DNA from 3 places in the Pectobacterium parvum genome. Region 3 is predicted to be linked to each of the others. Evidence: predicted binding sites of a transcription regulator. Region 3 holds the regulator's gene; each other region holds the start of a gene.
The links. The regulator Fur, encoded in region 3, represses iron uptake genes when iron is present. The targets are predictions, from matches to a motif close to ATAATAATGAGAACNACTATCAA.
Positions count from the first base shown of each region.

Region 1 (3,290 bases), 2.2 Mb from region 3:
GGGATGTCCACGAAACGCCGGATGATAATCGTCAAAGTCCAGTACGTGACCGGCATAACCCAGGATCAGACTGCGCGTCAGGCTGTCCGTGCCGCTGAAGACCTGCTTTAACGGCGCAAGCCCGCTATCGGCAATCGCTCCCTGTGCGATGGGAAGTGCGGTGGAAACAAAGTCAGTCACCCCGTCGCGGGCGGCATCAATCGCTTCTCGATTGGGGGCGCTATGGATGATGTGGTGGGCAAGCGTTGCGGTGATATCAGTCTGATTGGTCATGGATAGTCATGTGCTGGCAGAAAAATACTAATTTACTGCGCATCGCTGAATAGCGATTAATAACCAAACGGAATAATAAATTCCATTTGGTTATTAGTGATTGAGGATCAGAAACGGTCTTTTAGCTGTCCCGGCGTAATACCGAATGCACGGCGCAGGGCGGTGGCAAAGTTGGCGGGGCTGTTGTAACCGGCGATGCTGGCTGCCTGTGCAATACCGATGCCGTCTTTCTGCAAGGCCAGCATGGCGCGCTGCAAACGGCAGTTACGCAGGTATTCAAACACGCTCATATTGAACGTCTGACGAAAATGGCGCTGTAGCGTGCTTTCACTCATGTTGACGCTTTTGGCGATTTCACTCATCGAAAGGTGGTCGGCGCTACCGCTTTCCAGCATGTCTCTGACCTGTTGAATACGGTGGTAGCTGCGCAGAGTAACGCCGCTGCTTTTGTCCTGCGCCACGCTGGCGGTCAATGAGGTAAACGCCTCGATAATCAGGCTCATACACTGCATTTCCAGATAAAGGCGCTGGAGCGGCGTTTGGCAAGGTTCAGCGTCCAGCGTTTGTAAGGCAATCGCCAATGCCTGTCGGGACGGTGTCCACAGGTGTATTGCCAGGTGAGTCTGCGTGAAATCGTGGATGGCCTGCCAGTCGCCAACGGTATCCATCATATTGCCGTACAGCCATTCCCTGTCGAACGTCAGCGTAATCGTTCGTTCATATTCATCACGCTTGCCGATTCGGGTAAACATCGTCGGCTCCGTTAGTGCAATCAGCGAGGCGGGCTGACTCTCTCCCAGATGCAGTTCCTGATGGCCAAATGAGATATGTGCGTTGCCACTGACCACGATGGCCAGCTTGATCGCGCCATCCAGCAGGTTTTGAGTTTTCATGTTGTGGCGATTAATCACATCCGCAGTATGCAGGATCAGATGGGGATTGAGCTGTACGACAGTGAACGACCCGAATAGCACTGGCGTGTTATCGATTAGCCGAGGCCCGATAAAACGGTAATTATTCGCGACCAGACTCGATTGCTGAACGATATGATCTTTATAGATCGGCTTTGATGACTGAGTGAAGCTGCGCACGTGATTACCTACCTGATTAAACCCTTCGACCTGCGCCTTCCATTTTGATGCTTTGGCAAAACATTTTGCTGCTAGAGCAAACCCCGTCCTGAATAACAAATGTAACAATGACCGCGCCAAAATGGTAATGCAAATACTTCTCAATAGCATTTTTCGTTGAGGACGTCACATTGCACGATAAATGCATTTTCCATTTCCGGCAATGCGGAGAAAAGGGCTGATTGATTACACACAGCATTTCATAACAACACGACATAATGCCATTGGCATGACGCTTCTCCCCGATAACCGCCACGTTTGCGCGTTTTATCTCCGCCGTTATTCAGCGTTTTGCTGATTGTCGTTAGGTGTCGCTGTACCGGCTGCGATGTTGATCCTTTTTCAGGCTACTTATTCATTTCTTACAGGGCAGGATAATTTTGATGAAACTACCACAATCGCGTCGTTATCTGGCGACGCTCATTGGCGTTAGCTGCGGGATGACGTCGTTTCTGAGCGCTGCGCAGACCTCGCCTTCAACAGAACCTGCCCCTCAGGTGCAGAATCAGGCCGAAAGTAAAGCATCGGGCGATACGATGGTGGTGACGGCGGCTGAGCAAACCCGTCAGGCTCCGGGCGTGTCGGTGATTACGGCTGAAGATATCAGCAAGCGTCCGCCTGCTAACGATCTGTCCGATCTGATTCGCACCATGCCGGGCGTCAATCTGTCCGGTAACTCAACCAGCGGCCAGCGCGGTAACAATCGCCAGATCGATATCCGCGGCATGGGACCGGAAAACACGCTGATTCTGGTGGATGGCAAACCCGTGTCGAGCCGTACGGCAGTACGTTACGGCTGGCGCGGCGAGCGCGATACCCGTGGTGATACCAACTGGGTGCCTGCCGATATGGTCGAGCGCATTGAAGTGCTGCGCGGCCCAGCCGCGGCGCGTTATGGTAACGGCGCAGCGGGCGGTGTGGTTAACATCATCACCAAACAGCCAAGTCAGGAATGGCATGGCACCTGGAACACCTACCTGAATGCGCCGGAGCATAGTTCAGAAGGTGCCACCAAGCGTACCGATTTCAGCCTGATGGGCGGACTGACTGACAGCTTGAGCTTCCGTCTGTACGGCAACCTGAATAAAACCGAGGCTGATGCACGCGATATTAACCAAGGGCATCAGTCCGCACGCGCGGGCAATCAGTCAGCTTCACTGCCTTCCGGGCGTGAAGGCGTGCGTAATAAAGATATCAACGGCCTGTTGCGTTGGGATATGACCAAGCAGCAGGCGTTGGAGTTCGAAGCGGGTTCCAGCCGTCAGGGCAATATCTATGCGGGCGATTCGCAAAATACCAACACCAACCCGCTTGTCGTGAGTAATTACGGCAAGGAAACCAACCGCATGTACCGCCAGAACTTTGCGGTCACGCATCGCGGCTACTGGGACAGCGGCGTCAGCTCTACGTCGTACCTGCAATACGAACGCACGCACAATACCCGTATCCTTGAGGGACTGTCTGGCGGTTTAGAAGGGATTTTTGATACGACGAGTCCGAACCAATATGGCACGATAACGCTGGATAATTTCACTGCACATAACGAAGTCAATATTCCACTAAATGTCTGGGTCGATCAGGTGCTCACGTTCGGGGTTGAGTGGAACGAGCAGAAGATGAAGGATCCGGTTTCGAACTTGCAGACGACAACCGAAGCGGGCAGTGTGGGTTCACTGAGCAGCAGCGGTCGTAGTGAGAAATCCGCTGCTCGTCTGGCTTCCGCTTTCGTGGAAGATAACGTCCAACTGACGGACAGTACCATGCTGACGCCAGCACTGCGTGTCGATCATCACAGCACGGCCGGCACCAACTGGAGCCCGTCGCTCAACCTGTCGCAGGAACTGGGTGACGACTATACGCTGAAGTTAGGTATTGCTCGTGCTTACA
Region 1 covers NZ_CP087392.1:3,972,701-3,975,990, reverse strand. Annotated here, with positions in the region: gene LOZ86_RS17935 (MmgE/PrpD family protein) at 1-273, opposite strand, end outside; gene LOZ86_RS17930 (helix-turn-helix transcriptional regulator) at 381-1,364, opposite strand; gene LOZ86_RS17925 (TonB-dependent siderophore receptor) at 1,787-3,290, shown strand, end outside.
Region 1: a site for Fur is predicted at 1,492-1,514, ahead of LOZ86_RS17925 (TonB-dependent siderophore receptor). Genes of this name have one in related genera too.

Region 2 (3,290 bases), 1.7 Mb from region 3:
CAGAAAATCATCACACCGGACGATGATCGGTGTGAATCCGACAGCTGCCGGAGAAAGTCGTTAGCGGTAGCGATGAACGCTCGGATGATCGGCGGTAATCGTTTCACCATAGATGGAAATTGACGGCTAGTCTGGCCGCCGCATCTCTTTCCCCCTGCGGCCAAGCAGAATACGTTCAACGGCGACACCGAAAGACGCGCCTTCAAACCAGAATGAATCATCTACAAAGCTCATGCCGTAGCAGACTCCCACGTTATCCATCAGCAGAGCACCGTGCGCATGATGGGTTTCGCCGACAAGAATCAACGTTGTGTCCAGAATACGTTGCCATTCCAGCAGCGTTTCATCCTGCTGCAAACCTTCCTTGCCGCCAAAAGCGATATCGCTGGTGGCACACTCTTCTCCTGCATCGCACTCCCCCACCGTCAGCCCGCTGAACGCGAGCAGGATGGCAGAGGCCGGATGATGCTCAGGCACAAACGGCGGAACTGATTGCGCTTCAGTACGCGGCCAGCCTGCCGCGTGAAACAGTGGAAGAACGGATTCGGGGATTTCAATCGACATCGTTAGTCATCTCGTCATTGTGGTAAAAGAATAAAGTCAGCGTTGATTTTTCAGCCGATGACGAATAGCGCGTATTGTACTCGTCCTTATCGTTTCATACGGTGAAACCAGATCGCGATGGTTTGACAACCGTTCCAGAGACGATGAATCGCCAACGCCACGGAGCGCACAGAATATCAGGAAGGTCTGGTGTTCCGACGTTGCCAGCGGTAACAGCCGCATCAGGAAAGCGCGCACCGCCGCGGCCTGCTCGTCCGTCGCCGCAATGCCGTCTTTGATGCTCAGGAGTAAGTTAAAGGTAGAAGTAAGACGCCATGCCGTTTCGGGCGCTAACTCAGGTGCCTGCATGACGCCAGCAAAGAAAGCCATCAATGCATTCACCGCCGCGTGTGATCGAAGCTCTTCAAGCAGGCCAATCACATACGCGGCATTGTCAGGTTCGGCCGCCAAGACGCCGAGAGCGTCAGTTCCTTCTTCTGCATAAGCGCCTGCAATTTCAGCCCATTTCGCTAACGGAACAACATGTGTGCCGTCGGGCAAATAGGGTGAGTGAGACCAGCCAAATTCATCGGACAGCCGATTAAGTTCATCGCGTAACCCTGGCAAACGCGCTTTTGCTGCGGCAAGAATATGCTCAACCTCAAGCGTGTTACGCCGAGCCTTCGACCTAAGTGCAGAGATTTTCATCTATATAAATACCCTATCAACCCTCAGAGCAGTCAGTTTCGTAAGTCGGTAATGTCATTACGCCTCATTAATGCATAGTCCGTCGCTTCCGCTTTGATAGCAAACATACCGTTTCATTAAGAATTATTCATCATCGTTGCAACATCAGATGATAATGCTTAGCATATTGATAATAATTATCATTACCACATGATAGTTAATGTTATTTGCCGTTTTGCATTTCCCTTGCAGACGTTAGCGACCAGCACGCCATGTTTCCCCAACGCCGCTGGCCAGAACAACCTTATAGCAGAGTATCATTATGTTAATTAACAATAATTTAAATAAAATTCTTCTCACCGGCATCTTGACTGGCGTCGCGCTGAACAGCATGGCAGCGGATAGCACCACAGGCAACAACGCACTCAACGTGAAGAACCAAGACGATTCGGCGGCGAAAACGGGACAGACTGACGATGTGATGACGGTTCACTCGCCAAAAATCGAGAAAAAAGCCGGTTCAAGTACAACGCTGACTGCCGCAGATATGCAAAGAGAAGGTGGCAACAATTTCGGCACGATCATGCGTTATCAACCTCTGGTGAGCGCAACCGGGTCCAGCGGCGGCAGTAATACAGGGAAAAGCGGCTTCGACCGCGGCGGTTACACGGGCTACAACATTCGCGGCATTGAAAGCAACCGTGTCGCGATCGATACCGATGGTATCGCCCTGCCCAATGCCACGGGCCGCAGCTACGCCAGCCGTGCCGGATTCAATACCTTCGGGATGGGACGCGACTATATCGACCCTTATATCTACAGCAGCGTCGATATTGAGTCGGGCGTTACCTCCGCAGAAAATACGGTCAACGCACTCGGAGGCAGCGTCTCCTTTCGCCCCAAATCTGCCGATGACTACCTGAAAGCAGGCAAGCAGGACTACTTCGGTTTTCAGAGCGACTACGACTCCGCCAACCACGGTTGGCACAATGGCATCACGGCAGCAGGCGGTGATGACGACCTGCGCGGTGTGGTCGTATTTAGCCGCCGTGACGGCCAGCAAACGCGTAATAACAGCGACGAGATCGCCGCTTACCCCGCCAACTGGCACTCTAACGCTATTTTAGCGTCCGGCATTTGGCAGGCTAACGACGAGCATCAGCTCACCGGTACGCTGGATTATTACCATAAAACCAACCACACCCATTATGACTATTGGGGTAGTCTGCCAAGCGGCAACAACACCATTTACGGCACGGCGCAACAAAGCAGCCAGACACGCCGTTGGACCGCCAGCCTGAAAGATCGCTGGAGGCCCGTTAACAACACGTTGGTCGATTTGGTTGATAGCCGCATTTACTTCCAAAACAGCGAATCACACGACAATACCTGGCTGCCCGCAACCACAGGGATGGCAGCGGCAGATAGCCACCGGGTCTATTCCGATTACAATGTCACCACCTATGGATTCGATACCCATATGGTGAAAAGCTGGGATCGCCACGAGTTCAGCTGGGGCCTTAACGCCAGCCAAAGCAAAACAGAGCGTCCGTTCAGGCAGTCGCCTAATCAAACGGGTGCCAACAACATCATGCAGCCAGAAGCCGACAGCAACAGCTATACCGTTGGAGGCTTTGTGCAGGATACCGCTACGTGGGATCTGGCGGGGCACGCCTTCTCGGTTGTCCCTGCCGTGCGCGCCATCCATCAGCGTACCAAACCGGCTAATACGGCTCGCCTGAGCGGTGACGGCAGTGTCATCAGTGAATCCGATGTCAACAGACTGTACGGCAAAGCCAACAGTGATACGCAAGTTCTGCCGTCTCTGAGCTTCCTTTACGACATCACGCCGACGCTGACGACCTATGTGCAGTACCGCCGTGGCGCACAGTTCCCGGATGCCAGCCAGCTTTATGGCAGCACCAACCTGGATTCCAACTTTGCGGGGCCGTTCCAGTATGCCTTTATCGGCAATAGCGACCTCAAAACGGAAACCAGCAACAACGTAGAGTGGGGATTAAAAGGAGAAGCGACGGAGGGGATCACCTTCCGCACGGCGC
Region 2 covers NZ_CP087392.1:4,455,575-4,458,864, forward strand. Annotated here, with positions in the region: gene LOZ86_RS20075 (SUKH-3 domain-containing protein) at 127-564, opposite strand; gene LOZ86_RS20080 (hypothetical protein) at 601-1,251, opposite strand; gene LOZ86_RS20085 (TonB-dependent receptor domain-containing protein) at 1,553-3,290, shown strand, end outside.
Region 2: a site for Fur is predicted at 1,418-1,440, ahead of LOZ86_RS20085 (TonB-dependent receptor domain-containing protein). Genes of this name have one in related genera too.

Region 3 (3,290 bases):
AACTCATCGGCTAAATACAGAGAATATTTAGCGTTCTCGCTATATTTATTAATATAATTTTTCATACTGAGAATAAGCCTACCTATTTTTATAGATATAAGTCATTTAATCATAGGCTTGCAAGAGAATGTGCCGCCAGCCCACGTCCTGCGGGCGTTAACATGGACAGGCTACTAGGTGACAAAGTAGTTTGAATGACATTTCATTTTATTCTTTAACATCAAAAGAATAAAACTACCTTTTATAGATTTGCATCGTTTCAGCTGCAAATGGTTATAGTTCTTATTTCCATTTGCTAAGAATATTCCCGCAAAATGTTACAGATTTTAAATTTTATAAAAACATTATCTTTTGTGCGTATTTTAATTCCCACGAATAACAATGTACCGTTACGTTATTTTTATTCTTCACAAACAAAAGCCTGCTTTTAATTACAATAGAAACAAACCATAAAATAAAAAATACATTCATAAAAAATGAAACGCCGTTACAAATAAATAACCATAACGCTATTAAGGGAATGTGTACTGAGTCTCAGACAATAACATAATCCCTATTCATTATGGGGAATTTAGCATCAAGCAGAGATACGTTTCGTTTTCTTACTTACCTCGCATTTCACACACTCTTGATTTACGCATCCTTACCGATACGAGTTTCTCCCGATGTGAGTGTCTGTTATTATTAACAGATAAGTGGGTGAAATATTACACCATACCATTAGGAATCAAGAGGTTATTCAATTCATGGCACTCATCGGAATATTCTTTGGCAGTGATACTGGCAACACAGAAAACATCGCCAAAACGATTCAACAGCAGTTAGGCACCAACGTCGCTGATGTTCATGACATCGCCAAAAGCAGCAAAGAAGACCTCGAAGGTTTCGATATTCTGCTGCTCGGTATTCCAACCTGGTATTACGGTGAAGCGCAGTGCGATTGGGATGACTTCTTCCCGTCGCTGGAAGAAGTGGATTTCACAGGAAAATTGGTTGCCCTGTTTGGCTGCGGCGACCAGGAAGACTATGCAGAATACTTCTGTGATGCCATGGGCACCATCCGTGACATTATTGAGCCGCGCGGCGCGACGATTGTCGGTCACTGGCCAACAGAGGGCTATTACTTTGAAGCCTCTAAAGGACTCGCCGACGACAATCACTTCATCGGCTTGGCTATCGATGAAGACCGTCAGCCTGAACTGACCAGCGAACGCGTAACAACGTGGGTGAAACAGATCAGTGATGAGCTGAACCTGAAAGAACTGGTTGGTTAAGCCATTTTGGCTCTGATAATCCCTATCAGAGCCAAAACAGCATTGATAGGTAAAACCTTTCATAATAATTGATACATTTTTTTAACTTCTATCAGTAAACCTGTACAATAATCCCATCGGCTTTGTATGTGCATCATCATTTCCTCATTCATCAACAACGAATTGCGTTGTATACCAATAGTGTGAATGGGGACAATATTGTTAACATTCGCTTGTTTTCATTTTGTATGCGCGGTTCTATAATTGAGACGCTTTTGCATTTTTTGAGCCGACCGATGTCATAGGCTAGGCAGCCTCCATTGATAAGTAAGCAACAGGATTAAACCCGCATGACTGACAACAATACCGCATTAAAGAAGGCCGGCCTGAAAGTCACTCTTCCAAGACTGAAAATACTGGAAGTGTTACAGGACCCTGTCTGCCATCACGTCAGTGCGGAAGATTTATATAAGAAACTGATTGATATGGGCGAAGAGATTGGTCTTGCTACCGTCTATCGCGTACTCAACCAGTTTGATGATGCGGGTATCGTAACCCGTCATAACTTCGAAGGTGGCAAATCCGTCTTTGAATTGACGCAGCAGCATCATCACGATCACTTAATTTGCCTCGACTGTGGCAAAGTCATTGAATTCCGCGATGAATATATCGAAGCACGTCAGCGCGAGATCGCAGAAAGACACGGCATCAAACTGTCCAACCACAGTCTGTATCTCTTTGGGCATTGCAGTGAAGGGGATTGCCGAGAGGATGAAACCCTGCACGATTCCACACGATAAATCGACCGCATGAAAAAATAAAACCGCCTAGGCGGTTTTATTTTTGTCTTCTTACTGGTGGCCTTAGCCTACCCAGGTATCGCGTAGTCCAACCGTACGGTTAAACACCAGATGTTCTGCACTGGAGTAAACACGGTCAGCACAGAAATAACCTTCGCGCTCAAACTGATACGCTTTCTCTACTTCTACCTGCGCCAGGCTCGCTTCCACAAAACCTTGCGTAATTTTCAGTGAATCTGGATTAATCGTCGACAGGAAGTCTTCTGCCGCACCCGGATTAGCCACACTGAACAGGCGATCGTACAAGCGGAATTCAGCTGGTACCGCGTGTGCCGCAGAAACCCAGTGGATAACGCCTTTCACTTTACGGCCGTCAGCCGGATCTTTGCTCAGCGTTTCCGCATCATAGCTACAGTAAATCGTAGTGATAACGCCCTGCTCGTCTTTCTCAATGCGCTCTGCTTTGATCACATAAGCATTACGCAGGCGCACTTCTTTACCCAGCACCAGACGCTTGTACTGTTTGTTGGCTTCTTCACGGAAGTCAGCACGATCGATGTAAACTTCGCGACTGAATGCGACCTGACGTGAACCCATTTCTGGCTTGTTCGGATGGTTTGGCATCGCGACAAACTCTTCGTGCTCGGCTGACAGATTCTCGATCACGACTTTGACCGGATCCAGCACCGCCATGGCACGTGGAGCGTTCTCATTCAGATCGTCACGGATGCAAGACTCAAGCGCGGCCATTTCCACGTTGTTGTCCTGCTTCGTTACGCCGATGCGCACACAGAATTCACGGATAGAGGCTGAGCTATAACCACGACGACGCAGACCAGAGATGGTCGGCATACGCGGATCGTCCCATCCTTCAACGACGTTTTCCACCACCAACTGATTCAGCTTACGCTTGGACATAATCGCGTATTCGAGATTCAGACGGGAGAACTCGTACTGACGCGGATGGCAAGGAATGGTGATGTTATCCAGCACCCAGTCATACAGACGGCGGTTATCCTGGAATTCCAGCGTACACAGCGAATGTGTGATCCCTTCCAGCGCATCGGAAATGCAGTGGGTGAAGTCATACATCGGGTAGATGCACCACTTGTTGCCCGTCTGGTGATGATCAGCAAATTTAATGCGATACAACACCGGATCGCGCATCACGATAAAGGACGATGCCATATCGATTTTTGCACGCAGACAGGCTGTACCTTCCGCAAATCCACCGTTA
Region 3 covers NZ_CP087392.1:1,473,840-1,477,129, reverse strand. Annotated here, with positions in the region: gene fldA (flavodoxin FldA) at 747-1,274, shown strand; gene fur (ferric iron uptake transcriptional regulator) at 1,604-2,053, shown strand; gene glnS (glutamine--tRNA ligase) at 2,117-3,290, opposite strand, start outside.